DNA from 3 places in the Rhodococcus pseudokoreensis genome. Region 2 is predicted to be linked to each of the others. Evidence: riboswitches for the same ligand, from Rfam matches in the RefSeq annotation. Region 2 holds a riboswitch; each other region holds the start of a gene.
What was found. Region 2 has a riboswitch for S-adenosylmethionine ahead of JWS13_RS09965 (bifunctional o-acetylhomoserine/o-acetylserine sulfhydrylase). Riboswitches for the same ligand answer to the same signal wherever they lie in the genome.
Positions count from the first base shown of each region.

Region 1: another riboswitch for S-adenosylmethionine. It lies ahead of JWS13_RS46555 (putative leader peptide); the one in region 2 lies ahead of JWS13_RS09965 (bifunctional o-acetylhomoserine/o-acetylserine sulfhydrylase).
Region 3: another riboswitch for S-adenosylmethionine. It lies ahead of JWS13_RS46235 (putative leader peptide); the one in region 2 lies ahead of JWS13_RS09965 (bifunctional o-acetylhomoserine/o-acetylserine sulfhydrylase).

Region 1 is NZ_CP070619.1:6,353,719-6,363,976, reverse strand. Features, by position in the region: gene JWS13_RS34240 (amino acid ABC transporter ATP-binding protein) at 1-720, opposite strand, end outside; gene JWS13_RS34235 (amino acid ABC transporter permease) at 717-1,589, opposite strand; gene JWS13_RS46555 (putative leader peptide) at 1,856-1,930, opposite strand; SAM riboswitch class I at 1,938-2,034, opposite strand; gene JWS13_RS34230 (sulfite exporter TauE/SafE family protein) at 2,247-3,014, shown strand; gene JWS13_RS34225 (HAD-IIA family hydrolase) at 3,091-3,864, shown strand; gene JWS13_RS34220 (alternate-type signal peptide domain-containing protein) at 4,085-4,651, shown strand; gene JWS13_RS34215 (hypothetical protein) at 4,666-5,226, shown strand; gene JWS13_RS34210 (signal peptidase I) at 5,226-5,798, shown strand; gene JWS13_RS34205 (TasA family protein) at 5,788-6,381, shown strand; gene JWS13_RS34200 (S24/S26 family peptidase) at 6,389-8,311, shown strand; gene JWS13_RS34195 (LppA family lipoprotein) at 8,319-8,837, opposite strand; gene JWS13_RS34190 (alpha/beta hydrolase) at 8,849-10,258, opposite strand, start outside.
Region 2 is NZ_CP070619.1:958,533-968,790, reverse strand. Features, by position in the region: gene JWS13_RS09980 (bifunctional methylenetetrahydrofolate dehydrogenase/methenyltetrahydrofolate cyclohydrolase) at 1-610, shown strand, start outside; gene JWS13_RS09975 (DUF3017 domain-containing protein) at 612-896, shown strand; gene metX (homoserine O-acetyltransferase MetX) at 927-2,051, opposite strand; gene JWS13_RS09965 (bifunctional o-acetylhomoserine/o-acetylserine sulfhydrylase) at 2,048-3,331, opposite strand; SAM riboswitch class IV at 3,449-3,569, opposite strand; gene JWS13_RS09960 (NADP-dependent isocitrate dehydrogenase) at 3,845-5,068, shown strand; gene JWS13_RS09955 (MFS transporter) at 5,269-6,492, shown strand; gene JWS13_RS09950 (exodeoxyribonuclease III) at 6,528-7,334, shown strand; gene trpS (tryptophan--tRNA ligase) at 7,387-8,421, shown strand; gene yhjD (inner membrane protein YhjD) at 8,426-9,448, shown strand; gene JWS13_RS09935 (D-alanyl-D-alanine carboxypeptidase family protein) at 9,459-10,258, opposite strand, start outside.
Region 3 is NZ_CP070619.1:6,367,888-6,378,145, forward strand. Features, by position in the region: gene JWS13_RS34265 (NtaA/DmoA family FMN-dependent monooxygenase) at 1-1,232, shown strand, start outside; SAM riboswitch class I at 1,280-1,373, shown strand; gene JWS13_RS46235 (putative leader peptide) at 1,378-1,461, shown strand; gene JWS13_RS34270 (ABC transporter substrate-binding protein) at 1,617-3,248, shown strand; gene JWS13_RS34275 (ABC transporter permease) at 3,252-4,244, shown strand; gene JWS13_RS34280 (ABC transporter permease) at 4,237-5,157, shown strand; gene JWS13_RS34285 (dipeptide ABC transporter ATP-binding protein) at 5,154-6,812, shown strand; gene JWS13_RS34290 (LLM class flavin-dependent oxidoreductase) at 6,805-7,941, shown strand; gene JWS13_RS34295 (NtaA/DmoA family FMN-dependent monooxygenase) at 7,946-9,310, shown strand; gene JWS13_RS34300 (DUF1684 domain-containing protein) at 9,307-10,104, shown strand; gene JWS13_RS34305 (LLM class flavin-dependent oxidoreductase) at 10,107-10,258, shown strand, end outside.

The DNA.
Region 1 (10,258 bases), 5.4 Mb from region 2:
GGGCGGGCCCTGCTCCACGACGACGCCGCCGTCCATGAAGACGGCCGTGTCGGCGACCTCCCGCGCGAAACCCACCTCGTGGGTGACGATGACGAGGGTGGCGCCGTCGCGTGCCAGTTGTTTGATGACGGCGAGGACCTCACCGACCAGTTCGGGGTCGAGCGCCGACGTGGGCTCGTCGAACAGGATCACGGCCGGGCGCAACGCGAGAGCCCGGGCGATCGCGACCCGCTGCTGCTGGCCGCCGGACAGTTGCCGCGGGTACTCGTGGGCCTTGTCACCCACGCCGACCCGTTCCAGCAGTGCGATCGCCTCGGCCTCGACCTCGGCCCGGTCGCGGCCCTGCGCCGACACCGGTGCCTCGACCACGTTCTCCAGCACCGTGAGGTGGGGGAACAGGTTGAAGTTCTGGAACACGAATCCGATCCGGGACCGCTGCCTCAGGATGTCGCGTTCCCGCAGTTCGTGGAGCTTGTTGCCCTTGCGCCGGTAGCCGATGAGGTCGCCGTCGATCCGGATGGTGCCCCGGTCGACCTTCTCCAGGTGGTTGAGCGTGCGCAGCAGCGTGGACTTGCCGGAACCCGACGGGCCCAGGATCACCGTCACCTCACCCTTGCGGACCAGCAGGTCCACACCCTGGAGGACGTCGAGTGCGCCGAAGGACTTGTGGACTCCGCGGACCTCCACCGCGAACTCCGCCTGCTGGATGTCGGTGGTCATTTCGTGGCCCCTCTCGGTACGGAGACGCCGGCGTCGCGGATCTCGGCGAATTTCCGGGTGACCTTCTGCCACGGAGTCGGGGGCAGCGCCCGAGCCGATCCGCGCGCGTAGTGCCGCTCGACGTAGTACTGACCGATCGACAACAGCGTGGTCAGGATGATGTACCAGATGGTCGCGACCATCAGCAGGGGCACGACGCGACCGTTGCGGCCGAAGATCACCTGAACCTGGTAGAACAGTTCCGCGATCGCCATGGTCGACACGATCGACGTGCCCTTGAACAGGCTGATCACCTCGTTTGCGGCGTTCGGCAGGATACCGCGCATCGCCTGGGGCAGAACGATCTTGAAGAACTGGCGACGACGCGGAATGCCCAGTGACTGCGCCGCCTCGATCTGCCCGTGGTCCACCGAGATGATGCCGGAGCGGATGATCTCGGCGGAGTACGCGGCCTGGTGCAGCGCCAGACCGATGACGGCGGCGGTGAAGCCGCTGATGACGCCGTTGACCTCGAACGTGAAGAAGCCCGGTCCGAACGGAATACCCAGCGACAGAGTCTGATACAGGTACGTGATGTTGAACCAGAACAGGAGTTGCACGATCAGCGGGATCGACCGGAACGCCCAGATGTACACCCAGGCGATCACCTGCAGCACCGGGTTGTGCGACAGGCGGCCGACCGCCAGCACCACACCGAGCGCGAATCCGAGGACCGTCCCCCACAGGGTCAGCTTCACCGTCATCCACAGCGCCTGCAGCACGGACCCGGCGGTGAAGTACTTGGCGAACGTCGCCCAGTCCCACCCCGGGTTGGTGGCGAGGCCGTGGACGAACTGGGCGAGCAGCACCAGCACGGCGGCGCTGACCACCCACCGCCACGGGTGCCACCGCCGCGCGACCTCGAGCGCGGCGTCCCCGGCGCGGTCACCGGCGCCGAAGGGTTCGGAATCGAGGGGCGCGGCCGAACGCGCCCGGACGGGGGCGCTCACGCTCGCTCACCACTGGGAACAGACATCACGGAGGCGGCCTTTCACCTGGAAACGGGATGGGGAGGAGGGCGCGTCTTCCACGGGATGCGGGCGCGCATCAGGCGCTCACCTGGCGTTTTACCCGGTGAGCGTGCTGTGAGACCTCGTCAACAGTGGCAGGAGGTGGTACGGCACAGGTCGATGTGCCGTCTGCGCCACGCGGGGCGCGCGGGGTAGTTCATGTGCTGCCTTCCATCGATCCTGGCGGTAGCACCCGCACCCGAATGATTCGGAAGGGTTGCTGCGACGTCAACGAGCCAGGTCTCTCGGTCGCTCTGGATGGTTGAAGCGAACACTAGCTGCATTCCCGGAGGTCGTCAACACGGGGTATTTCCCTGCACCACAGGGGAAATGGTGCCGAGCGAACGCAAGAATCACCGTGCGCAGAAGTGCTGACAAGTGGCCGGGGATGCGGTTGGATGGGACGGGCAGTCGCGTATCGGCACCGTCGCCTGACCCGGCTGCCGGGCGGTCCGAGGCCCTTGTAACGTCGCCTCGGTGACACCACTCGAAGTCATCGCGATCCTGGTTGCCGGCGTCGGCGCGGGAGCGATCAACGCCATCGTCGGCAGCGGCACGCTCATCACCTTCCCCACCCTGGTGGCTTTCGGGTTCCCTCCGGTGACCGCCACGATGTCGAACGCGATCGGCCTGGTCGCCGGTGGCGTGTCCGGCACGTGGGGGTACCGGCGGGAGCTGGCCGGGCAGGGACCGCGGCTGCGGTGGCAGATCCCGGCGTCTCTGTGCGGTGCGGTTCTCGGCTCGTGGCTGTTGCTGCACCTCCCCGAAACGGTGTTCGAACTCGTCGTCCCGGTACTGCTGATCCTCGCCCTGATCCTGGTGGTGCTGCAGCCGAGGATCCAGGCCTGGGCGAAGCAGCGCGGCAGCCACGAGGCCGGCCTGAGCACGACGCGGCTCACCCTGCTGACCGTCGGCACGTTCGCCGTCGGCGTGTACGGCGGATACTTCACCGCTGCGCAGGGCATTCTGCTGATGGGCGTGATGGGCGCGATCCTGCCGGAGAGCCTGCAACGGATGAACGGCGCGAAGAATCTGCTGTCGCTCATCGTCAACGTCGTCGCCGCGACCGCCTACACCCTCGTGGCCTTCGACCGGATCAGCTGGGCAGCCGCCGGCCTCATCGCGGTGGGCTCGCTGATCGGCGGCGTCCTCGGCGCCCGCTACGGCCGCCGCCTGTCCCCCACCGCACTGCGGGGAACCATCGTCGTCGTCGGTCTCATCGGCCTGTTCCGGCTGCTCGCATAGTCGCGCATGCACCCTCCCGCTCCCCCATACTGAGTCGGTGAGCAACGAAGTAGAGCACCCGGGCTGGACCTATCTCATGGACATGGACGGCGTTCTCGTCCACGAAGAGCATCTGGTCCCCGGCGCCGACCTGTTCCTGGCCGAACTCCGGGAGTCCGGAACCCCGTTCATCGTCCTGACCAACAATTCCATCAGGACACCGCGCGATCTCCGCGCCCGGCTGCTCCGCACCGGCCTCGACATTCCCGAGGAATCGATCTGGACGTCCGCCCTGGCCACCGCGACGTTCCTGGCGAACCAGCGCCCCGGCGGCAGCGCCTACGTCGTCGGCGAATCCGGGCTCACCACCGCACTGCACGACATCGGATACGTCCTCACCGAGAACGATCCCGACTACGTGGTCCTCGGCGAAACCCGCACCTACTCATTCGAGGCCATCACCACCGCAATTCGTTTGGTGGAGAAAGGCGCTCGTTTCATCGCCACCAACCCGGACCCCACCGGACCGTCGCGCGAGGGTTCCCTTCCGGCCACGGGATCCGTTGCGGCACTGATCAGCAGGGCCACCGGCCGCGACCCGTACTACGTGGGCAAGCCGAACGCGCTGATGATGCGCTCGGCCCTGCGAGCCATCGGCGCACATTCCGCGAACACGCTGATGATCGGTGACCGCATGGACACCGACATCGTCTGCGGACTCGAGGCCGGGCTGCAGACCATCCTCGTCCTCACCGGAATCTCGACGCGGGATTCGGTGGAACTGTTCCCCTACCGCCCCACTGCGGTGCTCAAATCGGTCGCCGACCTGGTCGGCCGCACGTCGGATCCGTTCGACCGCGCACACAGCTGACGGTTCAATTCCCTGGTACACATGCACAATTGGATTGATCCAGTTACCGAGACCTCGGGTGCCTGCAGCCTTCGGGCCGCCGAATAATTCTTCGGCGTTCCGAAGATCGCGAGATGGCAACAATACATTCGAGGAGGTAACAAGAAACCGACCGGCCGGGATAGTTGGTACGGCATCGAGATGTGCCACCTCCTTTCCCCGCCCCCAGAAATGACACGCCATGAACAAGCAGACCAAAGCTGCGCTCGCCGCAGGCGCAGGCGCACTCCTCCTTCTCGGCGGGGCAGGCAGCCTCGCGTACTGGCACGACGAGACGGACATCGGCGGCAACGCCGAGATCCAGTCGGGCACCCTCGCGCTGGACGACTGCGCGGCGGGCGGCGCCGGATGGTCGGATGTCAGCCCCGACGCCACCACCGGTGGACCGATCGCCGACATCACCCAGTTCCTGCTGGTCCCCGGCGACACCCTCGAATACACCTGCGATTCCACCATCACCGCGTCGGGCGACAACCTGCAGGCCACCCTGACCGCCGACACGTCGACCATCAGTGGCGACGCCGCACTGATAGCCCGTCTCGACAAGACCGTGACGGCCACGGTCGGGGGCGCCCCGATCGCCGCGAACACCATCACCTCGGCCGACGACAACGCCGCCATCCAGGTGAAGGTCCGTCTGCACTTCCAGAACGCGACCGGCGACGGCGTCGGCAACGGCGGCGAAGCGCAGAATTCCGCCGTCAACCTGTCGGCGATGAAACTCGTCCTGCAGCAGAACACGCGGTAGAACCGTCACCGTCGATGACACGTCTTCGCTGGTGGGCACTCGCCACGGCGTCGGTCGGGGTGCTGATTCTCGTCTCCGCACAGCAGACCGGCGCCGTGTGGCACGACAGCACACCGATCAGCAACGCCACCATCCGATCCGGCACCCTCGCGCTTGCCGTCGGTGACGCGAGTTCCCAGTCCGCGGCTTACAAGCTGAGCGCGTTCGGCGGAACGAATCTCACGCAGAACGCGGCGGTGCAGCAACCCCTCACCGTCGCCAATGCGGGCTCGGTGGACATGAACTACCGATTGGATTCCGTGTCTCAGACCACGACGACCACGAACGTCCCGTTGCGACTTGCCGTGTGGTTGAACCCTGCGTCCTGTCCGTCGACGGGGGCGCCCACCGGCGGGGCCCTGATCTACGACGGCGCCATGAACGGCGCCGCAGCGCCTACCACCGGATGGGCGCCCGCACTCGCACCGGGAGCGAAGTCGACGTGGTGCCTTAGAGCGACGGTCGGCAGCCTCGCCGACGGATTCGACGTCGCCCAATCCTCCACCGTCACCTTCCACTTCACGGCGAACTCCTGATGGACACCACGACCACTCCTCCCGGCACCGACCACACCGGACCCCTCTGGTGGGTGCGCACCATCGCGAGCTGGGTTCTCCTGCTCACGATGTGCGCGATCCTCGTCGTGACGATCCTGATCCCGATGGTCGCGGGCGCTCAGCGATTCACGGTGCTGACCGGCTCCATGACCCCCACGTATCCGCCGGGGACACTGCTGGTCGTCACACCTGCCGACCCCGGCACACTCGGGGTCGGAACGGCGATCACCTACCAGATCGAGTCCGGACGGCCCGCCGTCGTCACGCACCGCATCGTCGCGGTCGAGCAGAACACGATCGGCGAGCGCACCTTCCTCACGCAGGGCGACGCCAACCGCACGCCGGACGAGAAACCCGTTCGGGGCGAACAGATCCGAGGACGGGTGTGGTACTCCGTCCCCTACCTCGGGCACGTCAACAGCTGGCTCACCGGTCAGCAGCGCACCTGGATCCTGGGCGCCGTGGTGACCGGGTTGTTCGGCTACGCCGCCTACATGTTCCTCAGCGGGGTCCGCGACGGTCGCCGGGAGAAAGTCCGCGATGACGCATAGTCTCCCGTCCGTCAGCGTCCGCGTGCGGGCGGTTCTCTCGCTCGGCATCCTGCTGGGGCTCGGCGCTGTGGGCACCCTGGCGGTGTGGAGCGACGACGCGACCGCGACGTCGGGCACGTTCACCACCGGGACGATCGACATCCGGGCCAACGCCGTCGACTCCTACACGTTCGGTACCCTCGCTCTCGCGAACATGCTGCCCGGGGAGAGCGTCGCTCAGCCGCTCGTCGTCAACAACGTGGGAACCGCCGCGTTGAAGTACACGATGTCGGCCACCACCCCGGCGGGCAGCCCGGCGCTGGCGTCCCAGCTGACGGTGTCCGTCTACAACGGCGGATCGGCAGGCAACGCCACCGGCAACGGCATGCGGACCGGAACTTGTTCGGGTGGTGCACTCCTCGGACAGTCGGCGCTGGCGGCCGGCGGCCCCGCCCCCGTGATCACCGCACCGCAGACGGTCGCTGGGCTCAACGGCGCCCAGAACCTGTGCTTCGTCGCCGCGCTCGCGCCCACCGCGCCCGTTGCGGTGCAGAGCCAGAGCGTCGGTTCCGCCACCTTCACGTTCTCCGCGACGGCGGGGTGAGCCGACCATGACCACCCCCCGGCGCACGCCCGGACATCTGATCCGGGAGTGCGCGTTGACAGTCGGTGCCGTCGCCGGACTCGTCTGCATTTTGGCGACCGCGGCCTCGCTGTTCTTCGGCGTAACGCCGCTGATCTTCCGTTCCGGCTCGATGGAGCCGACCATCGGTTCCGGCGCCCTCGCCCTCGCCGATTCGGTGCCCGCCACCGCTATCGGAGTCGGCGACGTGATCAGCGTGCCCGACGGGCAGGGCAGTCGAATCACGCACCGTGTCGTCGGCATCGACTCGGTCGTGGGCGACACCGCGGTCCTGCGGATGCAGGGCGACGCCAACGAGCAACCCGACGCGGCGCCGTATTCCGTCACGTCGGCGGAACGGGTGTTCGCACACGTCGACGGGCTCGGCTACGTCGCGGCGTGGCTGTCCACGCCGGCCGCGGTGCTGCTCGGCGTCCTCCTCGCGGGCGTTCTCGTCGTCACCGCGATCCGGCCCGGCGGTGGCACCTGCGGTCCGCGGACCGGAGCTGGCGAGGCGCCGAAACACGCCGTCCAGCACGCGCGGCGCCCCGTCCTCCGGCGATCCACCACCTCGTGGATCACCGGGCTGGCTCTCTTCACGGTCCTCGGGCTCCTCCTGGTTCCCGGGACCGGCGCCACCTACACCGACTCCGCCACGGCGACGAGCGGCCCGTTCACCTCGCGGGCGGAGTTCGTGCCCCGCATCAACCAGGTGGTCAGCGGAAGCTCGTACGTCACCTGCACCAACGTCCCGACCCCGGCACCGGCACGCGCCACCCTCGCGTGGAAGCATCTGGGCGCGCCGTACCAGTACAAGGTGATCCTGCGCGACGGCAGCGGAGTGGAGCGATCCTCGTGGACCGTCGTTCCCGCCTCCCCCAGCGCCGGGGACACGGTGTCGGTCACCGTGGACGGGTCCGCCCTCGCCACGTTCACCTCGGCGATGCAGTACGTCGCCGGGGTGCACACACTGCTGCCGTCCAGCGGCGCCGTGTCCTCCACGTGGCGAGGCTTCACCCTCAACCAGGCCGCATCTACGAAAGCCCTCGCCTGCAACGGAACACAGGACACCTATCCCGATCCGTCGCTGCCGGCGCCGTCGGGGTTGAGCTGCGAGACGCAGGGCATCCTCAACATCATCGCGAACTCGGCCAAACTGAGCTGGACGGCGGTCGCGCCCTACACCTACCGCGTCATCGTCCGGGACGCCGGCACCATGGCGGTGACCAACAGGCAGAACGTCACCGGCGGAACCGCAACCGTGTCGTACGGACTGCTCGACCTCAGCCAGCTGGGCGGCGCCAACCTCGTCGCCCAGATCTACACGGTGAACGGCTCGGCCGTGTCCACGAACTATGTGTCGTACGGACTCACCGTCGGCATCCTCAGCGGACTGAGCGGCGTCAGCTGCGGTGCACCGATCCAGCAGGTCGCCGCACGGGCGGCGGCGCCGACTAGCAGTGCGGCACCGACGAGCAGCGTGGCATCGACGACGAGCAGCGTGGCGCCGACGACGAGCAGCGTGGCGCCGACGACGACGGTGACCAGCGCCTCGGCACCGGTGACGACCACCACCGCGGCGGTCACGACAACGGACGTCACTACCACCGACGTCACCACCACCGAGTCGGCTCCCGAACCGACAACCACGACCACGACCCCTGCCCCGGAGCCGGAACCGGAACCGGCGGAAGAGGCGGTGACGCCGGCGGTGTTTTCGGGGACGTATTCGGCGCAGGTGGTGCAGACCGCGGCGGGACCAATGGCGGTCGTGACGGATTCTTCCGGCGCCGAGGTCGCACGGACCACGGTCGGTGCGGACGACACCCTGCAATGGCGGGAGGGAACCGATGAGCTGTGGATCGTCGATGCCTCCGGCACCCGTGAGTACTTATTAACCGCCGGACGTTAACAAGTACTCACGGGTGGCGACAGCCGGTGATGCCCCTGAGAGCGGCTGCCTTGTACGTCCCGAACGTGATCCGGTTTCCGTCTTCGCCGGCGAACGTCACATCGTGACGTCCGGGCTCGTCGACGTGGACGTCGAGGCGATCCATCCCGGCGTCGGTGGCGACCGCGCGGGCCGCCGCCAGCACTGCCGGCCAGTCGGCGTCGCGGATCGGATTGTCGGACAGTAGCACTCGCGTGGTGACGGACTGCCCTTCCGTGTACGCATACGGTCCGGGGCATCCGCCGCCCTGGCTGCGTTCACGATGCCAACGCCACCGGACGTCCGGAGCGATCGCGCCGACGGCTTCGCTGATCCGCACCAACGCATCGGTGACCTGTCTCTCGGTGACGGCGAGCGTCGGCCTGCCGGTCAGGCTCTCGGCCGCCGCCGCGATCTCCTCGTCGCCGAAGTTGTACGGGTTGTCCGTCACGCCACCACATCCGCTCGTCAGGATCGCCGCGCCGATCACGGCGAACGTTCTCGTCACCCACCGGATCGTCACCGGAGCGCCAGCTCCGGCAGACCCGCCGCGATCACGGCCATGTTGTAGCCGGACGCCCGTAGTTCACCGTTGCTGCTCGGCCGTGGATACTCGCTGTGCCCGTTGGCATCTTCCCGCCGGACGCCGTCGGGGGTCGTCGCCTCACGCACCGACAGTTGCTCGAGGTCGGTCTGCACCGGATCCGGTCCGAGCCGGCCGAACCCGTCCGCCAGGGTGATCGGGTCGTCGTGCGCGCGCATCACGAATCCGTGGCCGGGTGCCAGTCCGAGGTCCGATTCGTCGTTCGCATCGAAGCCGGGCGAACCGTAGAACACGGCGTCGTCCACAGGCTGCCGCGGTCCCGCGTCCTGCAGGGCCAGGCCCTGGGTGTACGAACCATACGAATGCCCGAGGGCGGTGATGTGCGGATCCGGCGTCTGCGAGGCGACGTCGAGGCCCTCGTAGAACGAGGCAAGCTTCGGGGCTCCCGCGGTCGCGCGGTCGGACTGCCACGCGTCGAGGAGCCATCCGCGCCCGACGTTCTGGTCGAGGAACGGGACGTCGTAATTGCCCGGACCGGTGGTGGTCGGCGGCTGATACCCGAGCCACGCGATCGTCGACACCGTCTCGTCGGTTCGGCCGGAAAGGTCCAGCTGCCGTTCGATTTCCGCCTTCAGCGCCGACGCCTCGTCGGTCATTCCGGCGAGGGAGCCGACAGTGGTGTCGATACCCGGGGTGGTGACGGAGATGTGATCGGCGGTGTCCGGGTCGCCGAGCGCGAACGCGGCCATCGTCCGTTCACCCGACCGCAGGTCCAGCAGCATCAGCCTGCCGTCCGGATGGTCGCGGACGAGCGACTCGAGGTCGTCGAGGTCGCGCAGCTTCTGCTCGGCGTACCACAGCCGCGCATCGTCGTCGGTGAAGACGCCGCCGAACACGTTGTGGTCCAGCCTCTCCCGGAGACGGTCCCGTTCCAGCTCCCACCGCGACCGCTCGTCGGCGAATCGGCTCACGTTCGCCTCGTGCCGCACCGCGGACGGAATGCCGTCGCGATTGCACACCCAGTCGGGATGCCGCTCGATCACCTCCCGCCGCTGGGCTGCGGGCAGGGCGTCCCAGTACTCGCGGTTGGCGAGCGGGGAACCATCCGGTGGTGGGGCCGGGGCGGACAGTGCGCGACCCACCTCACCGGGTCCGGCAGCGCCGTCCGCGGCCCGGGTCAGGACGGCCGCCGCGTCCGCGACGAGGTCTTCCGCCTGCAGGATCAACGCCCGGGCCGCGGCACGCAGTTCTGCGCGAAGTTCCTCGCGCGAAACCGCGTCCGGGATGTCGACCGCGTCCGCAACGTCACCGTTGTCCGACAGGGCCATACCGTGGGCGACAGCAGTGTCCCGGACGCCGTCGAGTTCGGTCTGCAGGTGCGTGAC
Region 2 (10,258 bases):
GCTCAACGCCAACCCGGACTGCACCGGATACATCGTGCAGCTCCCGCTGCCGAAGCAACTCGACGAGAATGCCGCCCTCGAGCGCATCGACCCCGACAAGGACGCCGACGGCCTGCACCCGGTCAACCTCGGCCGCCTGGTGCTCGGCAAGGAAGCGCCGCTGCCGTGCACGCCGCGCGGCATCCTGCACCTGCTGCGCCGCTACGAGGTCCCGATCGAGGGCGCGCACGTCGTCGTGGTCGGTCGCGGTGTAACCGTGGGCCGCCCGATCGGTCTGCTGTTCACCCGGCGCAGCGAGAACGCCACCGTCACCCTCTGCCACACCCGGACGCGGGACCTCGGTGCGGAGGTCCGGCGCGCCGACATCGTCATCGCGGCGGCAGGTGTTCCCGGGCTGGTGACGGCCGACATGGTCAAGCCCGGTGCCGCGGTACTCGACGTGGGTGTGAGCCGCACCGAGGACGGACTGCGCGGCGACGTGGCGGCGGACGTCGCCGAGGTCGCCGGTTTCCTGTCCCCGAACCCCGGTGGGGTCGGACCGCTGACCCGCGCGTTCCTGCTGACCAACGTCGTGGAGCGGGCTGAGCGTGTCGCAGCGTCTCTCGGCTGAGATGGCCGACTGGGGGCAGTTCGCGAAGAAGAACCTGCCCATGCTGGCAGTCCTCGTCGTCATCGTCGTGGCCGTGGTGTTCGTGCTCGCGGACCGGTGGCGGCGAGGAGCGTTCGTGTTCGGTGTCGCCACTCTGCTGGCGGCGGTGTTCCGGTTGACGATGCCGTCGGAGCGCGTCGGACTGCTCGCGGTGCGCAGCAGGGCCTTCGACGTGGGCGCACTCGTGGCGGTCGGCGGCGCGATCGTGTGGCTGGCCGTGTCGATCGACCCGCTCGGAACCGACTGACGGTCCGAGCGGGCGTCACAAGGCGCGGGATCAGCGTCCGGCGCGGGCCAGTTGCATCGTTTCGGACAGCAGTTTGGCGACGGCGGCAGCCTCGGTGAGGAACCCGTCGTGCCCGTCCCGCGAGTTGAGCACCCGCAGGCCGTCGCAGGTGGGGATGTCCTCGGCCAGATCCTCCTGCAGGCGGATCGGGTACAGGCGGTCGGAGTCGACGCCGCCGACGATGACGGGTGCGGTGATCGTCCCGAGCGCCGCCGCGATGCCACCGCGGCCGCGGCCCACGTCGTGCCGGTTCATGGCCTCGGACAGCAGCACGTACGTGCCCGGGTCGAACCTGCCGACCAGCTTGTCGGCCTGGTGCTGGAGGTAGCTCTCGACGGAGTACCGCCCGCCGCGCCACGGGTCCTCGCCGTCCTGCGGCGAGTTCGCGAACCGGGAGTCGAGTTCGCTCTCGGTGCGGTACGTGAGGTGCGCGATCCTGCGGGCTATGCGCAGGCCGGTCCGGGGGATCCGGCCGGTGCCGTGATAGTCGCCGCCGAGCCAGTCGGGGTCGCTGGTGATGGCCTCGATCTGGGTGGTCTGCGTGCCGATCTGGTCCGCCGTGGCGCGGGCGCCGACCGCGAGGACGAGCGCCGACGCCACCTGCTCCGGGTACGTGACGGCCCACTCGAGCGCGCGCATGCCGCCCATCGAACCACCGACCACGGACGCCAGCTTGTCGATCCCCAGGAGGTCGGTGAACTTCTTCTCGGCCGCGACCTGGTCGCGGATGGTGATCTCCGGGAAGCGGCTGCCCCACGGGCGCCCGTCCTCGGCGATCGAACCGGGACCGGTGGTGCCGCGGCACCCCCCGAGGACGTTGGTCGCGACGACACACCACTCGTCGGTGTCGATCGGCGCACCCGGACCGACCATTCCGCTCCACCAGCCGGGGGAGGGGTGCTCGTCGGTGACGGGGCCGGTGACGTGGGAGTCGCCGGTCAGGGCGTGCTCGACGAGCACCACGTTGTCGCGGTTCGGGGACAGCTCGCCCCACCGCTGCACGGCGAGGGTCACGGACGGGATCACCGCACCGTTCTCGAGCTCGAGCGATCCGATGTCGACGGTGCCGAGACGTCCGTCGGCCACGGGGAGGTTCTGCACTGCGCTCACGGTCAAGATGCCGCCGCCGTAATTCCGGTTTCGATATCGGCGATGATGTCGTCGATCCCTTCGATGCCGACTGCCAGGCGGACCAGTCCGGGGGTGACGCCGCTGGCCGCCTGCTCCTCCGGGGTCAGCTGGGAGTGTGTGGTGGATGCCGGGTGGATCACCAGCGAGCGGACGTCGCCGATGTTCGCGACGTGGCTGTGCAGGGTGAGCGCGTTGACGAACTTCTTGCCCGCGTCGATGCCGCCGGCGAGTTCGAACGTCACGATGGCGCCCGCGCCCCTCGGCGCGATCTGCTTCGCGCGGTCGTACCACGGCGACGACGGGAGCCCGGCGTATCCGACGGACACGATCTCCGGCCGCGCCTCCAGGTACTGGGCGACGGCGGTCGCGTTGGACACGTGCCGCTCCATCCGCAGGCTCAGCGTCTCGAGGCCCTGCGCGATGAGGAACGCGTTGAACGGGGAGATCGCGGAACCGAGGTCGCGCAGCAACTGCACGCGCGCCTTGAGGGCGTACGCGGGCGGCCCGAGTTCGGAGTAGACGACGCCGTGGTAGCTCGGGTCCGGGGTGGTGAAGCTGCTGTGCCTGCCCTGGGTCCAGTCGAACGTGCCGCCGTCGACGATGACGCCGGCGATGGCCGTGCCGTGACCGCCGAGGTACTTGGTGGCCGAGTGCACCACGATGTCCGCGCCGTGCTCGAGCGGGCGGATCAGGTACGGGGTGGCCACGGTGTTGTCGACGATCAGCGGGATCCCGTGCTCGTGCGCGACGCCGGAGATGCCGGGCAGGTCGAGCACGTCGTTGCGGGGATTGGAGATGGTCTCGCCGTAGAACGCCCTCGTGTTGTCCCGGACCGCGTTCTTCCACTGCTCGAGGTCGTCGGGGTCTTCGACGAACGAGACCTCGATGCCGAGCTTGGGCAGCGTGTAGTGGAAGAGGTTGTACGTGCCGCCGTAGAGGCGCGGGCTGGAGACGATGTGATCGCCCGCCTCGGCGAGGTTCAGGATCGCGAACGTCTCGGCGGCCTGTCCGGACGACAGCAGCAGGGCGGCGACGCCGCCTTCGAGGGCGGCGATGCGCTGCTCGACCGCGTCCTGGGTGGGGTTCATGATGCGGGTGTAGATGTTGCCCGGTTCGGCCAGACCGAACAGCGCGGCAGCATGGTCGGTGCTGTCGAACGTGTACGAGGTGGTCTGGTAGATCGGCAGCGCCCGCGCCTTGGTGGTCGCGTCGGACGTCTGCCCGGCGTGGATCTGCTTGGTCTCGAACGACCAGTTCTCGGTCATGTGCTGTCTACTCCAGTGGTCTGACGAGGCGCGGACGACAATCTGGTTCGTTCGCGCGCAGGGCTTGTCTGGGCTCTATCTACGACAACAACAACGCATCATGAACCTCCGATGTCGGACCCGCGCTTGTCACCCGACTGTTGTATGAATCAGGGAACCAGGTCATCACCCGGGGCACCCCACCGCGGCGGAGGGTTGCCGGCCAGCTAGCCGGGGCTCGTTGCTGGCACTCATGACCTCTGTCGAATCTTAGCGGCTGGGGTGGAACGACCGGAAACGGCACCGATCAGGCCCTGCCGGCAGGGAAAAGTTACCCGCCGGTAGGGGGTGGGATTTCGCACCCACATCTTGCGCGCCCCGGCTATAGCAGTACGCTTGTCTTGTTTAAGTGCGGTCTCCCCGGCGGCCGCATCGACGTCTACGTTTGATAAGCGAACCGTTCGCGGACCCACTCACGAAGTGCGCCCGCAACCGTGTAACCAGGGAATCTTCCTAGGAGGACGCGAAGCACCCATGTCCAAAATCAAGGTTGAGGGCACCGTCGTCGAACTCGACGGCGACGAGATGACACGCATCATCTGGCAGTTCATCAAAGACAAGCTGATCCATCCCTACCTGGATGTGAACCTGGAGTACTACGACCTCGGTATCGAGTACCGGGACGAGACCGACGACCAGGTCACCGTCGACGCGGCCAACGCCATCAAGAAGCACGGCGTCGGTGTCAAGTGCGCGACGATCACCCCGGACGAGGCACGCGTCGAGGAGTTCGGCCTCAAGAAGATGTGGCGGTCGCCCAACGGCACCATCCGCAACATCCTCGGTGGCACGATCTTCCGCGCGCCGATCATCATCTCCAACGTTCCGCGACTGGTTCCGGGCTGGACGAAGCCGATCATCATCGGCCGTCACGCCTTCGGCGACCAGTACCGCGCCACCGACTTCAAGGTCCCCGGCCCCGGCAAGGTGATGATCACCTACACGCCCGAGGACGGCAGCGAGCCGATCGAGCACGAACTGGTGAACTTCCCCGAAGGCGGCGGCGTCGTCCAGGGTCAGTACAACTTCACCAAGTCCATCGAGGACTTCGCGCGCGCCTCGCTCAACTACGGCCTGCAGCAGAACTACCCGGTGTACCTGTCGACCAAGAACACCATCCTCAAGGCGTACGACGGCGCGTTCAAGGACATCTTCCAGCATGTCTACGAGACCGAGTTCAAGCCGGAGTTCGACGCGGCCGGACTCACCTACGAGCACCGCCTCATCGACGACATGGTCGCGTCGGCGCTCAAGTGGGAGGGCGGCTACGTCTGGGCCTGCAAGAACTACGACGGCGACGTCCAGTCCGACACCGTCGCGCAGGGCTTCGGATCGCTCGGCCTCATGACCTCCGTGCTGCTGACCCCGGACGGAAAGACGTGCGAGGCCGAGGCCGCACACGGCACCGTGACGCGTCACTTCCGTCAGCACCAGCAGGGCAAGCCGACGTCCACCAACCCCATCGCGTCGATCTTCGCGTGGACCCGTGGACTCGAGCACCGCGGCAAGCTGGACAACACCCCCGACGTCATCGGCTTCGCTCAGAAGCTCGAAGACGTGGTCATCAAGACCGTCGAGGGTGGCCAGATGACCAAGGACCTCGCGATGCTGGTCGGCGGCGACCAGGGCTACCTGACCACCGAGGAATTCCTCGGCGCGCTGGACATCAACCTCCAGAAGGCCATCGCCGAGCAGTAGGCACTCGAGCCACAGCAGTACGAAACGGGACGTCCTCGCGAGGGCGTCCCGTTTCGCGTCTCCGGGGCCGGGTGAGTCATCTCACGGCCGCTCGCGGCGCGAAAAGCGGAATCCGGGGAAGAGAATTCCGGTGTGGGTCGTTGCGCAACGAGGCGCCGTGCGCCGCGTAGTCGTATTTCTGCCTAGTCGAAAGTCCTGCTGTGAGCACTTCCACCCCCGTCCGCCCCGAGCACCTCGGTGTCATCGCTCAACATCCGTCCGTCCGCAAGCTCGCCATGATCGCGCTCGCACTCGGCGGCTTCGGGATCGGCACCACCGAGTTCGTGGCGATGGGACTGCTTCCCGAAATGGCGTCGAGCCTCGGGATCACCGAGCCGACGGCCGGGCACGTCATCTCGGCGTACGCCCTGGGTGTGGTCGTGGGCGCGCCGCTCATCGCCGCGCTCACCGCGCGGGTGCCCCGCAAGACGCTGCTGATCGCGCTGATGGCGGCGTTCACGATCGGCAACGCCGCCACCGTGTTCGCACCGAACTACGGGGTGCTGATGGCCGCGCGGTTCGTCGCCGGTCTCCCGCACGGCGCGTACTTCGGCGTCGCCGCCCTGGTGGCGGCGCACCTCGCCGAGCGCGGACAGCGCGCCCGGGCGGTCGCGCTCGTCATGATGGGCCTGTCGGTGGCCAACGTCATCGGTGTGCCCGCCGCCTCGTGGCTGGGACAAGCGCTCGGCTGGCGCAGCGCCTTCGCCCTCGTCGCGCTGATCGGTGTCGTGACGCTGGGCGCGATCTGGTCCTGGGTGCCCGCGCTCGCCGCCATGCGGATGACGAACCCGCTCACAGAACTCGGTGCTCTGCGCCGCGCGCAGGTGTGGATGACGCTCATCATCGGCATGGTCGGATTCGGTGGCATGTTCGCCGTCTACACCTACATCAGCACGACCCTCACCGATGTGGCCGGGTTGTCGCGGTCGCTGGTGCCGCTGGCGCTGATGATCTACGGGCTGGGCATGGTCGCGGGCAATCTGATCGGCGGCACGCTCGCCGACCGGGCGCTGATTCCCGGTCTGTTCGCCGCGATGACGGCGCTCGGGGTGGTGCTCGGCATCTTCGTGATCGCCTCGCACAACCCGTACACGGCGCTGCTGCTGGTGTTCTTCGTCGGTGCTGCCGGCGCGTCGATGGTTCCCGGACTGCAGACCCGGCTGATGGACGTCGCCGCCGACGCCCAGACCCTCGCCGCGTCGCTCAACCACGCGGCCCTCAACATCGCGAACGCGTTCGGGGCGTGGATCGGTGGCGTCGTCATCGCCGCCGGTTACGGCTACACGGCGCCCGCCGCGGTCGGTGCGCTGCTCGCCGTCGCGGGCCTCGTGGTCCTCACCGTGGCCGTCGCGATGGAACGCCGCAGCGCCCGTTCGTCTCGGTAGCCGCGCTGTCGTACGCGTCCGCTACGGTGCTTGCCGTGCCACACATCATCACCACCGTCAATGTCAACGGAGTCCGCGCGGCCGCACGCAAGGGACTCACCGAGTGGATGGAGCGCACGGAGGCCGACGTCGTCTGCCTGCAGGAGACGCGGGCGTCCGACGATCAGCTCGCCGAGACTCTCGCGCCCGCCCTGGAGGGCGGATGGAACCTGGCGTCCGCGGAACCGTCCTCGAAGGGGCGAAACGGCGTCGCGATCCTGTCCCGGAAACCGGCCGACGCCGTCCGTGTCGGCCACGGCGACGAGGAGTTCGCTGCCGCGGGCCGCTACATCGAGGCGGACTTCGACGACCTCACGGTGGCGAGCCTGTACCTGCCCTCGGGGGAGGCCCAGACACCCCGGCAGGAGGAGAAGGAGCGGTTCATGGACTCCTTCGCGCGGTACCTCACGGCTACGGCCGAGGCCGCCGTCGCGGCCGGTCGGCACGTGGTGGTCTGCGGCGACTGGAACATCGCCCACACCGAACTCGACCTGAAGAACTGGAAGACGAACAAGAAGAACTCCGGGTTCCTGCCCCACGAGCGGGAGTGGATGTCCGCGCTCTTCGCGGAGGACGCGCACTGGTCCGACGTCGTGCGCCTGCTCGAACCGGACGTCGCCGGACCGTACTCGTGGTGGTCGTACCGCGGGAAGGCGTTCGACAACGACTCCGGCTGGCGCATCGACTACCAGATCGCCACCCGCGAACTGGCGGAGCGCGCCAAGCAGGCCGTCGTCGAGCGCGCCGAAACCTACGACCAGCGGTGGTCCGATCACGCGCCGGTCACCGTCCAGTACCGGTGACGGGCGGTATCTGATTCGTGTCGTCACGGCACACGTGAAAAGATCAATACTCATGTCGACCCCTGCAGCTCAGAAACCCACCGCGAAACCGCGGGTGCTCTCCGGCATCCAGCCCACCGCCGACTCGTTCCACCTCGGCAACTTCCTGGGTGCTCTGCAGCAATGGGTGCCTCTGCAGGACGACTTCGACGCGTTCTACTTCATCCCGGACCTGCACGCGATCACGGTGGCGCAGGACCCGAAGGAACTGCGCCGCCGCACGAAGATCGCGGCGGCACAGTTGCTGGCGCTGGGAATCGACCCCGACCGCGCCACGCTGTTCGTCCAGAGCCAGGTCCCCGAGCACGCGCAGCTGGCATGGGTTCTCAACTGCATCACCGGTTTCGGTGAGGCAAGCCGCATGACGCAGTTCAAGGACAAGTCGTCGAAGCAGGGCAGCGAGAACGCCAGCGTCGGGCTGTTCACGTATCCGGTGCTGATGGCCGCCGACATCCTGCTGTACCGCCCGCAGCGGGTCCCCGTCGGCGAGGACCAGCGCCAGCACCTCGAACTGGCCCGCGATCTCGCCCAGCGGTTCAACACCCGGTTCGGGAAGGCGTTCGTCATTCCCGAGGCTCAGATCATCAAGGGCACCGCCAAAATCTACGACCTGCAGGATCCGACGTCGAAGATGAGCAAGTCCGGTCCGAGCCCGGCCGGCCTGATCAACCTGCTCGACGACCCCAAGGTGTCGGCGAAGAAGATCAAGTCCGCGGTCACCGACAACGAGCGGGAGATCCGGTACGACCCGCAGGCCAAGCCCGGTGTGAGCAACCTGCTCACCATCCAGTCGGCGTTGTCCGGCACCCCCGTCGAGACGTTGGTCGCCGGGTACGAGGGCAAGGGCTACGGCGACCTGAAAACCGATACGGCCGACGTTCTCGCCGAATTCGTGACACCGTTGAAAGCGAAAGTGGAGGGGTACCTCTCGGACGAGGCGGAACTCGATCGTGTCATCGCGGCCGGTGCCCACCGGGCCCGTGAAGTGTCGTCGCAGACGTTGGCGGCCGTGTACGAGAAGGTAGGGTTTTTGACACCGAAGGGATAGCACTGTGGCTGACGAACCGAGTTTTCTCGACAAGCAGCGGGCAGCGCGCCCCTGGTTCGACCATCTGATGCGGGCCGCACAGCGGTACCAGAATCAGAAGGGTGACTACTACGCGGCGGGTATCACGTATTTCAGTGTGCTCGCATTGATTCCGATCCTGATGGTCGCGTTCGCCATCGCCGGTTTCGTGCTCGCCGGGCAGCCGGAGTTGCTGCAGGAACTGCAGGACGGCATCACGAAGAACGTGCCCGGAAGTCTCGGTGACACGCTCAACACCATCATCGATTCGGCGATCGCGTCCCGCGCCAGCGTCGGTATCCTCGGTCTGCTCGGTGCCGCCTACGCCGGACTGGGGTGGATGGCGAACCTGCGTGACGCGCTCACGGCGATGTGGGAGAGCCAGCGCGAGTCGAAGGGATTCGTGCGCACCAAGCTGGGCGACGCGGGCGCTCTGCTCGGGCTGGGCCTGGCGATGATCGTCTCGATCGGATCGTCCGCGCTGAGCAGCGGTCCGGTGGCCCGCACGGTGGTCGAGGTGCTCAACCTCGACGAGGTGACCGGCGTCGACGCCGGACTGCGCGCACTGTCGACCGTGCTCTCGCTGGTCGCGACGTGGGCGGTGTTCGCCTGGGTGATCGCCCGACTGCCCCGGGAGCCCGTGACGTTCCGCAGTGCGATCAAGGCGGCCCTGCTCGCGGCCGTGGTGTTCGAGATCTTCAAGCAGGTCGGCGCCATCTACCTCACCGCGGTCACCGCGGGTCCCGCAGGCGTGGCGTTCGGCCCGATCATCGGTCTGCTCGTGTTCATCTACCTGACCTGCCGGATGCTGCTCTTCTCGACGGCGTGGGCCGCGACCACCAAGGCCAGCATGGCGCTCGCGTTCGTGCCGCCACCGGATCCCGCCGTCATCACGCCGCGGATCGAGGTTCGCGAGGGTCCGGGGGTGCGCGGGGGACTCGCCCTCGTCGGTGTCGGTGCCCTCGCCGCGCTCGGCTTGTCCGGACTGGTCACCCGCAACAAGCGCTGATCCGGGAGCGTCAGCGCCTGCGGGACAGCCGGCGTGCGCAGAGCATCAGCACGACGACGACGGCCGCCCCGACGATCCCCACACCCGCCCGCAGGGCCAGCGTGTTGTCGGGGTGGTCGGAACCGGAGGCGACGACGGAACTCGTGGCGGCGGCCGAATCCTGTTGCGGCGGTGCGGCAAGGACCGCGTCGGACCCGTCCTCGGCCGGGTACAGGTCCTCGAGCGACCCCACCCGGGCGTCGCGGTCGAGGGCGAACCCGTAGTCCAGCAGTCGCGCCGCCTGTTCCCAGGTTCGGATCGGCTGCGCCTCGGCTCCCATCAGTGTCACCATCAGGCGGCGGCCGTCGTGGTCGGCGCCGCCGACGTACGTGTGGCGCGCATCGTCGGTGAATCCGGTCTTGCCGCCCAGCGCGCCCGGGTAGTTGTAGAGCAGTTGATTGTCGTTGGCGAGTGCGAACGGCGGCCGGTCCTGGTCCTCCGGGATCGCGGGATCCTTCGGGAAGCCCGGGAACTGAACGGTTTCCGTGGAGATCAGCTCCGCGAACGTCGGATTCTTCATCGCGTTGTGGAAGATCAGCGCGAGGTCGAACGGCGAACTGCTCATGCCGGGACCGTCGAGTCCGGACGGGGTCGCGGTCCTCGTGTCGTGAGCGCCGAGGGTGTCGGCGAGACGGTTCATCTTGTCGACCGTCGCGGCGTCGCCGCCGAGTTGCCGGGCGAGGAGGTGGGCGGCGTCGTTCCCCGACGCCATGACCAGGCCCTGCATCAGCTGCCGGTTCGTGTACTGACCGTTCTTGCCGATCCCGACCG
Region 3 (10,258 bases), 5.4 Mb from region 2:
ACGCCTTCTTCCTGGGTGAGGGCCTGCGCCTGCGCGAACAGGAAGGCAAGATCCTCGATCTCGACATCGTGGGCAGGCCGGACGCGATCACCCAACTCGCGGCGCTGGCAGGTATCACCCGGAACATCGGGCTGGTGGCCACCCAGAACACCACCTACAACGAACCGGCCGACCTCGTCCGGCGGCTGTCCGGGCTGGACCTGCTGTCCGGCGGCCGCGCCGGCTGGAACGCCGTCACCACGGACAACGCGTGGACCGGCGAGAACTTCCGGCGCGGCGGCTTCCTCGATCACGCCGACAGGTACGAGCGGGCCGGGCAGTTCCTCGACACGGCCCGGGCGATCTGGGACGGGTGGGCCGACGACGCCGTCGCGACCAGCACCGAGGCGCCGTCCTGGGCGACCGCGGGCAGTGTGCAGGACGTGTCGCGGCGCACGTCGCAGTTCGACGTCACGATCACCCCCACCCTGCCGCGCAGCGCCCAGGGCCATCCCGTCATCTTCCAGGCCGGCGACTCACCGGCAGGCCGGGACTTCGCGGCCGCGCACGCCGACGTGATCTTCTCCCGGCACGGAACCCATTTCGACGAGGCTTTCGCCTTCGCCGAGGACATCAGAGCCAGGCTGCGCCGCGCAGGACGCCCCGAGGACGACGTCAAGATTCTCCCGGGTACCCAGATCGTGCTCGCGGAGAACGCGTCCGAGGTGGAGGACAAGGTCCGCTGGGTCCTCGAAGGCCAATACACGGGCCAGACGGCGCTGTCGCTGGTCGGGCAGGTATGGGGTCGTGATCTGTCCGATCGCGACCCGGACGGTCCACTGCCCGAATTCGATCCGGTGCCCGCGCCGATCTCCGGCACCCGCGGGGCCGCGCGCGACGGAAAGGATCCGCTCGCCATCGCCCGCGAGTGGCGCGCCCTGGCGGAGGCGCAGAACCTGTCGCTGCGGCAGGTCGCGATCGCGACGACCCAGCGGTCTGGATTCGCGGGCACCCCCGGGCAGGTCGCCGACGAACTCACCCGGTGGGTTCGCAGCGGTGCCACCGACGGATTCAACGTCTCACCGTATCTGGTGCCCACCGGACTCGACGAGATCGTCGACCTGCTCGTGCCCGAACTGCAGGAGCGCGGCTCGTACCGAACGGAATACGAAGGCTCCACCCTGCGTGAGCATCTCGGTCTCCGCCCGCCGCTGTCGCGACGGGAACTCCTGCCCCGGCAGGCAGTCGGGTAGCGGGGGGCCGTGTGGCGCGGCGACCGGCGATCTCTTACACTCGGTAACGACCATCCAGAGCGACCGAGAGACCTGGCTCGTTGACGTCGCAGCAACCCCCCGCCCTGCGGGTGCGGGTGCTACCGCCGGGATCGATGGAGGAACGATGTTGACCGAAGGCTTCGTGAGCGCCTGGGGGCGTTTGCACGTCGATCTCTGCCGGCTGTCCACCTCGATCTGTCACAGCTGACCTGACACCCCGGCACCTGCCCGGGGTTCCTGCTCTACACACCGCATCCGCGTCGGATCCGGTGTCCCTCACCTTTCTGTGCGCGTGAGCGCCGCCCACTCGACGGGCAGCGCGCACGGCACGTCTTCGAGATCACGGAGTTCTCGGTGCCATCAGTGCCTTTGTCCTCGTCCCACCGCGGCCGCATCGCCGCAGGTATCGGCGCCGCCGCCGTGCTGGCCACGGCGCTCACCGCGTGCGGCGGCGGTTCCAGCAGTTCCTCCGCGGACGCGGGCCCGCCGCAGCCCGGTGGCACCCTCCTCTACGGCCTGTCCCAGGCACCCACGTGCGCCGACCCCGCGCAGTCGGGCACCAACCAGACGATCTACGTGGCCCGTCAGGTGGTGGACTCGCTCACCGACCAGGACCCGGAGACGGGCGAACTGAAGCCGTGGCTGGCCGAGAGCTGGGACACCGACGCCGACGCGTCCTCCTTCACGTTCCACCTGAAGGAGGGGGTGACGTTCAGTGACGGAACACCTTTCACTGCGGAGTCGGTGAAGAAGAACCTCGACGCGATCGTGAACACCCTGACTGGGGCCAAGGCCGCACTGGGCGCCAGCTACCTCACCGGGTACACCGGCACCACCGTGATCGACCCGCAGACCGCACAGGTCGACTTCGCCGCACCCAACGCGCAGTTCCTCCAGGCGTCGTCCACCCCGCAGCTCGGCATCCTGTCCGACGCGTCCGTCGCGAAGTCCGCCGAAGAGCGGTGCACCGGCAACATCTCGGGTACCGGGCCGTTCACGTACGCCGACTACCAGCAGGACAGGTCGGTCACCCTCGCCAAGCGCGCCGGATACAACTGGGGCTCCGACGTGTTCGGCCACGAGGGCGAGGCCTACCTCGACACCATCGAGTTCACCGTCGTCCCCGAATCCGGTGTCCGCACCGGCAGCCTGTCTTCGGGACAGCTGGACGCGATCAGCGACGCGCTGCCGCAGGACGCCCCGCAGATCGAAGGTGCGGGCGGGCAGGTGCTCACCACGTCGAATCCCGGAACCCCGTTCGGCTTCCAGCCCAACGTGACCCGCGGACCGCTCGTCGACCCCGCCGTGCGCAGCGCGCTGGTCCCGGCGATCAACCGGCAGGAATTGGTCGACACCGTGCTCGGCCCCAACTTCAAGCCGGCCACCAGCACCCTGGCCAGCCGCACCCCGGGCTACGTGGCACTGCCGGACGTCACGTATGACCCCGAGAAGGCAAAGTCGATCCTGGATCAGGCGGGCTGGGTGCCCGGCGCCGACGGCATCCGCGAGAAGGGTGGTCAGAAGCTCGCCTTCCCCGTGCTGTTCAGCTCCGTGTTCGCCGGCAACCAGGCCATCCTGGAACTGGTGCAGCAGCAGCTCAGAGCGGTGGGAGTGGACCTGCAACTGGACCTCGTGTCGACCCCGGAAGCCACCGCCCGCCAGAATTCCAAGGATTTCGACGCCACCTACTACAACAGCACCCGCGCCGACGGCGACATCCTGCGCACCCAGTTCGGACTCGAAGGCCGCAACCTGAACAGCCGCGGCCCGATTCCCGCGCTCGACGACGTGCTGGCGAAGCAGCTCGCCACCACCGATCCCGCCGCGCGGAGCGCACTCGTCGCCGACGCCCAGCAGCAGGTGCTCGACAACGGCCTGTGGATCCCCACGGTGGAGTTGTCGCAGGCGATCGGTGCGGGCCCGAACGTGCAGGACCTGAAGTTCGAGGCCTCGGCCCGGCTCCAGTTCTTCGACACCTGGATCAGCGGACGCTGACGCATGATTCGCTACCTCGGACTCCGCGTGCTGCAGGCGATCGCCGTCCTGTGGGCGACGTTCACCGTGTCGTTCGCCGTGCTGTTCCTCCTGCCGTCCGACCCGGTGAGCATCGCCGTCGACTCGGCGTCCACCGGAACGACGGTCGACGCGGCCGCCGTCGCGGAACTGCAGGCGCGGTACGGGCTCGACCAGCCGGTGTGGGTGCAGTATTGGAACTCCCTGAGCCACGCCGTCCGCGGTGACTTCGGGTACTCGATCGCCACCGGGCAGTCGGTCACCGAGGCCATCGGCAACGCGGTGCCCAGCACACTCGCGCTGGCGTCCACGGCGCTGATTCTCGCCGTCGTGTTCGGGGCGGGGGTCGCGTTCCTCGCCACCTACACGCGGGTCCACTGGGTGCGGAACCTGCTGTTCTCCCTGCCCCCGCTCGGTGTCGCGGTGCCGACGTTCTGGGTGGGCCTGATTCTGCTGCAGCTGTTCTCGTTCCGGCTGAAGGCGTTCCCGGCGTTCGGCGACCAGGGGGTCGCGACGCTGGTGCTGCCCGCGGTCACACTCGCGCTCCCGACCGGGGCCGTGATCGCCCAGGTGCTCGCGGCGAGTCTGCAGACCACGTGGCGGCAGCCGTTCATCGAGGCCGCGCGGGCGAAGGGGGCGTCCCGCTGGCAGATCCAGACCCGGCACGCGCTGCGCCTGTCGAGTATTCCCGCGTTCACCATCGCCGGTGTGCTCGTGGGCAATCTGCTCGCCGGATCGGTCGTCGTCGAGACGGTGTTCTCCCGCGCCGGGGTGGGGCGGCTCACCCAGACTTCCGTGATGGCCCAGGACATTCCGGTGGTCCAGGGCATCGTGGTGCTGAGCTCCCTCGTCTACGTCCTCGTCAATCTCGCCGTCGATCTGCTCTACCCGCTGATCGACCCCCGGATCGTCGAGGGCAGGCGGAGTTCCGAGCAAAGCGACACCGTCGAGCAGGAGGAGGAGAAGGTTCATGTCTGACATCCTCACCAGAGAACTGATCGAGGAGGCCGAGGGTTTCGGCCCTCCGCCGGTCGAAACGCCTCCGACAGTCGTGCCCCGTCCGCACGGTCGCGGACGCCGCGTGGTGGCGTGGTGGCGTCGCAACCTCGTGCTCGTCGCCTCGGCGGCGGTGCTCCTCGGAGCGGTCGGATTCGCGGTGGCGCCGTCGGTGTTCGCCAGCGGTGACCCGCTGGTCGGGGTGCCCGCGCAGAAACTGCAGGCGCCGAGTGCCGCGCACTGGTTCGGCACCGACAACATCGGCCGCGACGTCTACACCCGGGTGGTGCACGGAGCCGGATTGTCGCTGACCGCAACGCTGCTGGCGGTGGGCATCGCCCTGGTGGCCGGCTCGCTGATCGGACTGCTGTCGGGCGCTCTCGGCGGCACACTGGACGCCGTCCTGATGCGGATCGTCGACGTCCTCCTGTCGATCCCCGCGCTGCTGCTCTCGCTGGCACTGGTGACCGCACTGGGATTCGGCACGGTCAACATCGCGATCGCGGTGGGCGTGTCGCTGATCGCGAACTTCGCCCGCGTGATGCGGTCGGAGGTGCTGCGGGTGCGGAGGTCGCTGTACGTCGAAGCCGCGTTCGCCTCGGGTGTCCGCTGGCACACGGTGCTGCGCCGCCACGTGCTGCGGAACTCCTACGCGCCCGTCGTCGCCCTGGCTGCGGTCGAGTTCGGCATGGCGGTCCTCGCGGTGTCTTCGCTGAGCTTCCTCGGATTCGGCGCTGTGCCGCCCACCCCGGAATGGGGTTCGTTGATCTCCGAGGGACGGAACTACCTCGCCACCGCGTGGTGGATGACAACCCTGCCCGGCCTGGTGATCGTGGCCGTCGTGCTGTCGGCGCACCGGCTCGGGCATGCACTGGAACAGAGGGAAGTGCGATGAGCGCCAACGACACTCCGCTTCTGCAGGTCTCCGGACTGCGGGTGGCGTACGGGAGCGCGAGCGAACCCGTCGTGGCCGTGAAGGGCGTCGACCTCACGGTCTCGCGCGGGGAAGTGGTGGCCGTGGTCGGCGAGTCCGGCTCCGGAAAATCCACCACGGCGCACGCCATCCTCGGACTGCTCAGCGGATCAGGGCGGGCCGTCGCCGGCACCGTCACGTTCGACGGTGAGCGTCTCGACACCAAGTCGGAACGCGAACTCGAACGGGTCCGCGGCGCCCGGATCGGCCTCGTTCCGCAGGACCCGACGACGTCGCTCAACCCCGTCCTGCGGGTCGGCGCCCAGGTGGCGGAGGTGCTCCGGATCCACGGTCTCGCCGACCGGCGGACCGCGGGCATCGAGGCGGCACGCATTCTCGCGGAGGCCGGGATCGACGAACCCGAGGTGCGGGCGCGGCAGTACCCGCAGGACCTGTCCGGCGGGCAACGGCAACGCGTCCTGATCGGGATCGCGCTGGCGTGCAGCCCCGAACTCGTGATCGCCGACGAACCGACCAGCGCCCTCGACGTCACCGTGCAGCGCCGGATCCTCGATCATCTCGACGCGCGGATCGCCGAATCCGGCACCGCGGTCCTGCTGATCACGCACGATCTGGGTGTCGCGGCCGACCGGGCCGACCGGATCGTGGTGATGAGCCAGGGCGAGGTGGTGGAAGCCGGCCCCACCCGTCAGATCCTCGAGAACCCACAGCACGAATACACCCGCACCCTCCTGGCCGCGGCGCCGAGCCTGTCGGTGGGACAGGAACGCACCCGCGGCGAGGAGGCGAACGGAGCCGGCCCCGACGTCCTGCTGCGCGTGTCCGGGGTGTCCAGGACGTTCCGGATCGACCGGCGCACGTCCATCGACGCCGTCCGGGACGTGTCGTTCGAGGTTCCCCGCGGGCGCACCCTGTCGCTGGTGGGGGAGTCCGGGTCGGGCAAGTCCACGGTGGCCCGGATCGCGATCCGGTTGGAGTCGCCCACCGCGGGCCGCGTCGAGTTCGACGGCCGGGACATCACCGCCCTGCGCGGCGGCGCGCTGCGGGCCCTGCGCCGACGGGTGCAGATCGTGTACCAGAACCCGTACGCCTCCCTCGATCCCAAACTGGCGATCGCCGACATCGTCGCGGAACCGCTCGGTGCGTTCGGGGTCGGAAGCAGGGCGGAGCGGGCCACGCGGGTGGCCGAACTGCTCGAACAGGTCGCGTTGCCGCGCACCTACCTCGAACGCCGGCCGGCCGAGCTGTCCGGCGGGCAACGACAGCGGGTCGCCATCGCCCGCGCGCTCGCTCTGCGCCCCGAACTCGTGGTCCTGGACGAACCGGTGTCGGCGCTGGACGTCTCGGTGCAGGCGCAGATCCTCGGACTGCTCGAGAACCTGCAACAGGACCTCGGGCTGAGTTACCTCTTCATCTCGCACGACCTCGCCGTGGTCCGGCAGATCAGCGACACGGTCGCGGTGATGCGGTCCGGCCGCATCGTCGAATCGGGCACCGCGGCCGACATATTCGACAACCCGCGCCACGGCTACACCCGGCAGCTGCTCGACGCCATCCCGGGACGGTCCGTCGGGCGCCCCCGTTCTGCACAGCTGGAGGAATCGATTCATGCCTGAGCCACACCGTCCCCTCGTCGCCGTCGATCTGTACGGCACCGGGATTCATCCGCAGTCCTGGCGTCGCCAGGACTCGCGCGCCGAGGACCTTTTCACCGCCGCCTACTGGACCGGACTGATCGGACAGGCCGACTCGGCCGGCGTGGACCTCGCGTTCGTCGGCGATTCCTTCGCGATCGCCACCACCGGACATGCCGATCAGCGTGGGCAACTGGACGCCGTGGCGATCACCGCCCGTGCCGTCGCGTCCACCGAGCGCATCGGCCTCGTCCCCACGGTGACCGTCACGCACACCGAACCGTTCCACGTGTCCAAGGCCATCGCCAGCCTCGACCACGCGTCGGGCGGCCGCGCCGGGTGGCAGGTGGACGTGTCCTCCGGTCAGGTCCAGGCGGATCTGTTCGGGCGCAAGGATGCACAGGGCGCCGAGAGCCTGTGGGCGGAGGCGGCCGACGCGATCGAGGTCGTCGGCCTGTTGTGGGACAGCTGGGAGGACGACGCCGAGATCCGCGACGTGGCCACCGGCCGTTTCATCGACCGGGACAAGCTGCACTACATCGATTTCGAGGGAGACCACTTCTCCGTGAAGGGTCCGTCGATCACGCCGCGGTCGCCGCAGGGACAGTCGCTGATCGTGATCGCTGCGCGGGACGAGTACTCCACCCGGGTCGCCGCCGCCCGCGCCGACGTGATCCGCATCGCCGCGCCCACCGTGGACGCGGCGCGCGACGTCGCGGCCCGGGTGCGGCGTGCTGCGACCGAGGCAGGTCGTGACCCCGCGTCGCTGCGGATCCTGCTCGACCTCGAGGTGGTGATCGCCGAGACCGCCGACGCCGCCGAGCGTGATCTCGCGCAACTCGAGAACTGGTCCGGCGCCCGGTACGAGCCGGCGTCGGTTCTCTACCGCGGCGACGCGCCGGGGCTGGCTCGGCTGATCACGGATGTGGCGGCCACCGGGGACGTCGACGGCGTCACGCTCCGGCCGCTGGCGCTGCCGTCGGGGCTGGACGCGATCACCGGGGACGTCCTGCCCCTGCTGGGCTCGGGCGACCCGGCCCCGGGCGGCGGACTGCTCCGGGAACGACTCGGCTTCACCCGTCCCGCCAATCGATTCGCCGGACAGGACTGACATCATGAGCAACCAGCGCAAGCAGATTCACCTCGCCGCACACTTCCCCGGCGTCAACAACACCACCATGTGGAGCGACCCCGAATCGAGGAGTCAGGTCGACTTCGCGTCGTTCGTGCACCTCGCGGAGACGGCCGAACGCGGCCTGTTCGACTTCTTCTTCCTCGCGGAGGGCCTGCGCCTGCGCGAGCACCGGGGCCGGATCCACGACCTCGACGTGGTGGGCCGCCCCGACACGTTGACGGTGCTCGGCGCACTCGCCGGCGCGACCACCCACCTGGGCCTGGCCGGGACGATCAATACCACGTTCAACGAACCGTACGAACTGGCACGGCAATTCGCCTCACTCGACCATCTGTCCGGCGGCCGGGCCGCCTGGAACATGGTGACGTCGTCGGACGCGTTCACGGGGGAGAACTTCCGGCGCGGAGGATATCTCGACAAGGCCGACCGCTACGTCCGCGCCGGCGAAGTGATCCAGGGCGCCCGAAAGTTCTGGGACAGCTGGGATCAGGACGCACTGCAGATCGACCGCGCCCGGGGAGTGTTCGCCCCGGACCAGTCGATCCGCGAGGTCACGCACTCCGGTGCACAGTTCGACATCCGGGGGCGCTTCACCGTTCCCCGGAGCGCGCAGGGGCACCCGGTGCTGCTGCAGGCCGGCGATTCCGACGAGGGCCGCGAATTCGGCGCCGCGCAGGCGGACGCGATCTTCACGATCCACGGATCGCTCGAGGACGGCCGGAAGTTCTACTCGGACGTCAAGGGCAGGCTCGCGAAGTACGGGCGCGGCCACGACGACCTCAAGGTGCTGCCCGCCGCGACGTTCGTGCTGGGCGACTCGGCGGCGGACGCGGCCGAACGCGCCGACCACATCCGGCACCAGCAGGTCGGACCGCAGACCGCGATCGCGTTCCTCGAACAGGTTTGGGGGCGTGACCTTTCCGGGTACGACCCGGACGGGCCGCTGCCGGACGTCGAACCGGCAGAAGACTCCACCATCACCCGGGGCCGGGTCCGGCACGCGAAGGACCCGCGCGAGATCGCGGGCCAGTGGCGGGCGAAGGCGGAAGCCGAGAAACTCAGCATCCGCGAACTGATCATCGCCGTCACCACCCGCCAGCAGTTCGTCGGAACCCCCACCCAGGTGGCGGAGGAGATCGACCGCTACGTGCAGGCCGACGCGTGCGACGGCTTCATCCTGGTACCGCACCTCACCCCGGCCGGGCTGGACGAATTCGTCGAGAAGGTGGTCCCGGAGTTGCAGAACCGCGGCAGTTTCCGCTCCGAGTACTCGGGAACGACCCTGCGCAGCCATCTCGGACTGCGCCATCCGCATCATCAGACAGAAGGAGTTCGGGCATCATGACCGCAGTCACCGAAGACGCGACATTCGAGCAGGGCTGGCAGGACTGGCATTCGGCGCGCGAGGACTACTTCCGCGAACCGCTGGGCTGGCTGAGCCTCACGGCGCTGCACTGGCTCGTCGAGACCGACACCACGTTCCCCGACCTGCCCGGAAAATGGCGGGCCGACGCGGACGGCCTGATCGTCACGGCCCCGGCCGACGCCGGTCTCGAGATCGACGGCGAGGCGGTCGACGGCACGGCGACCCTCGCACCGCAGGAAGGCGCCCCCGGTCTGCTCGTGCGCCACGGAAACCGCACGATCGAGGTGATCCGCCGGACCGGCGACGTCGCCCTGCGGATCCACGACCCCGAGGCCGCCACCCTCGCCGCGTTCACCGGCATCCCGGCGTTCCTCCCGGCGGCTCAGTGGGCGGTGCCGGCAACGTTCACCGCGTTCCCGCAGTCCCGCGTCGTGACGACGGGTGCCGTCGTCGAAGGGCTCGAGCACCACCACACGGCACTGGGGTCCCTGGCCTTCGAGTACGACGGCACCGCACACGAACTCGTGGCGTTCGCGGGCAAGGACGGTGGGCTGCAGGTGCTGTTCACCGATGCCACCAGCGGGGTCAGCACGTACCCCGCGGCACGGTCGCTGGCCGTCGACGCCCCCGCCGCGGGCGGCCGGGTGATCCTCGACTTCAACCGGGCGTCCAACCTGCCGTGCGCGTTCACCGACTACGCCACCTGCCCGGTCGCGCCCGCCGAGAACCGGCTGACGCTCGCGGTCGAGGCCGGCGAGAAGAACCCGCGGTAGGCATGACCGACAAGCAGGTCGTGCTCGGGGCGGCGGCGCCCGCGGGCCGGACGGATTTCGCCGTCCTCGCGGACGCCGCCCGCACCGCCGAGCGGGGACGGTTCGACTTCTTCCTCATCGACGGCGTCACCGCCGCGAACGCGCTGGCCGGATA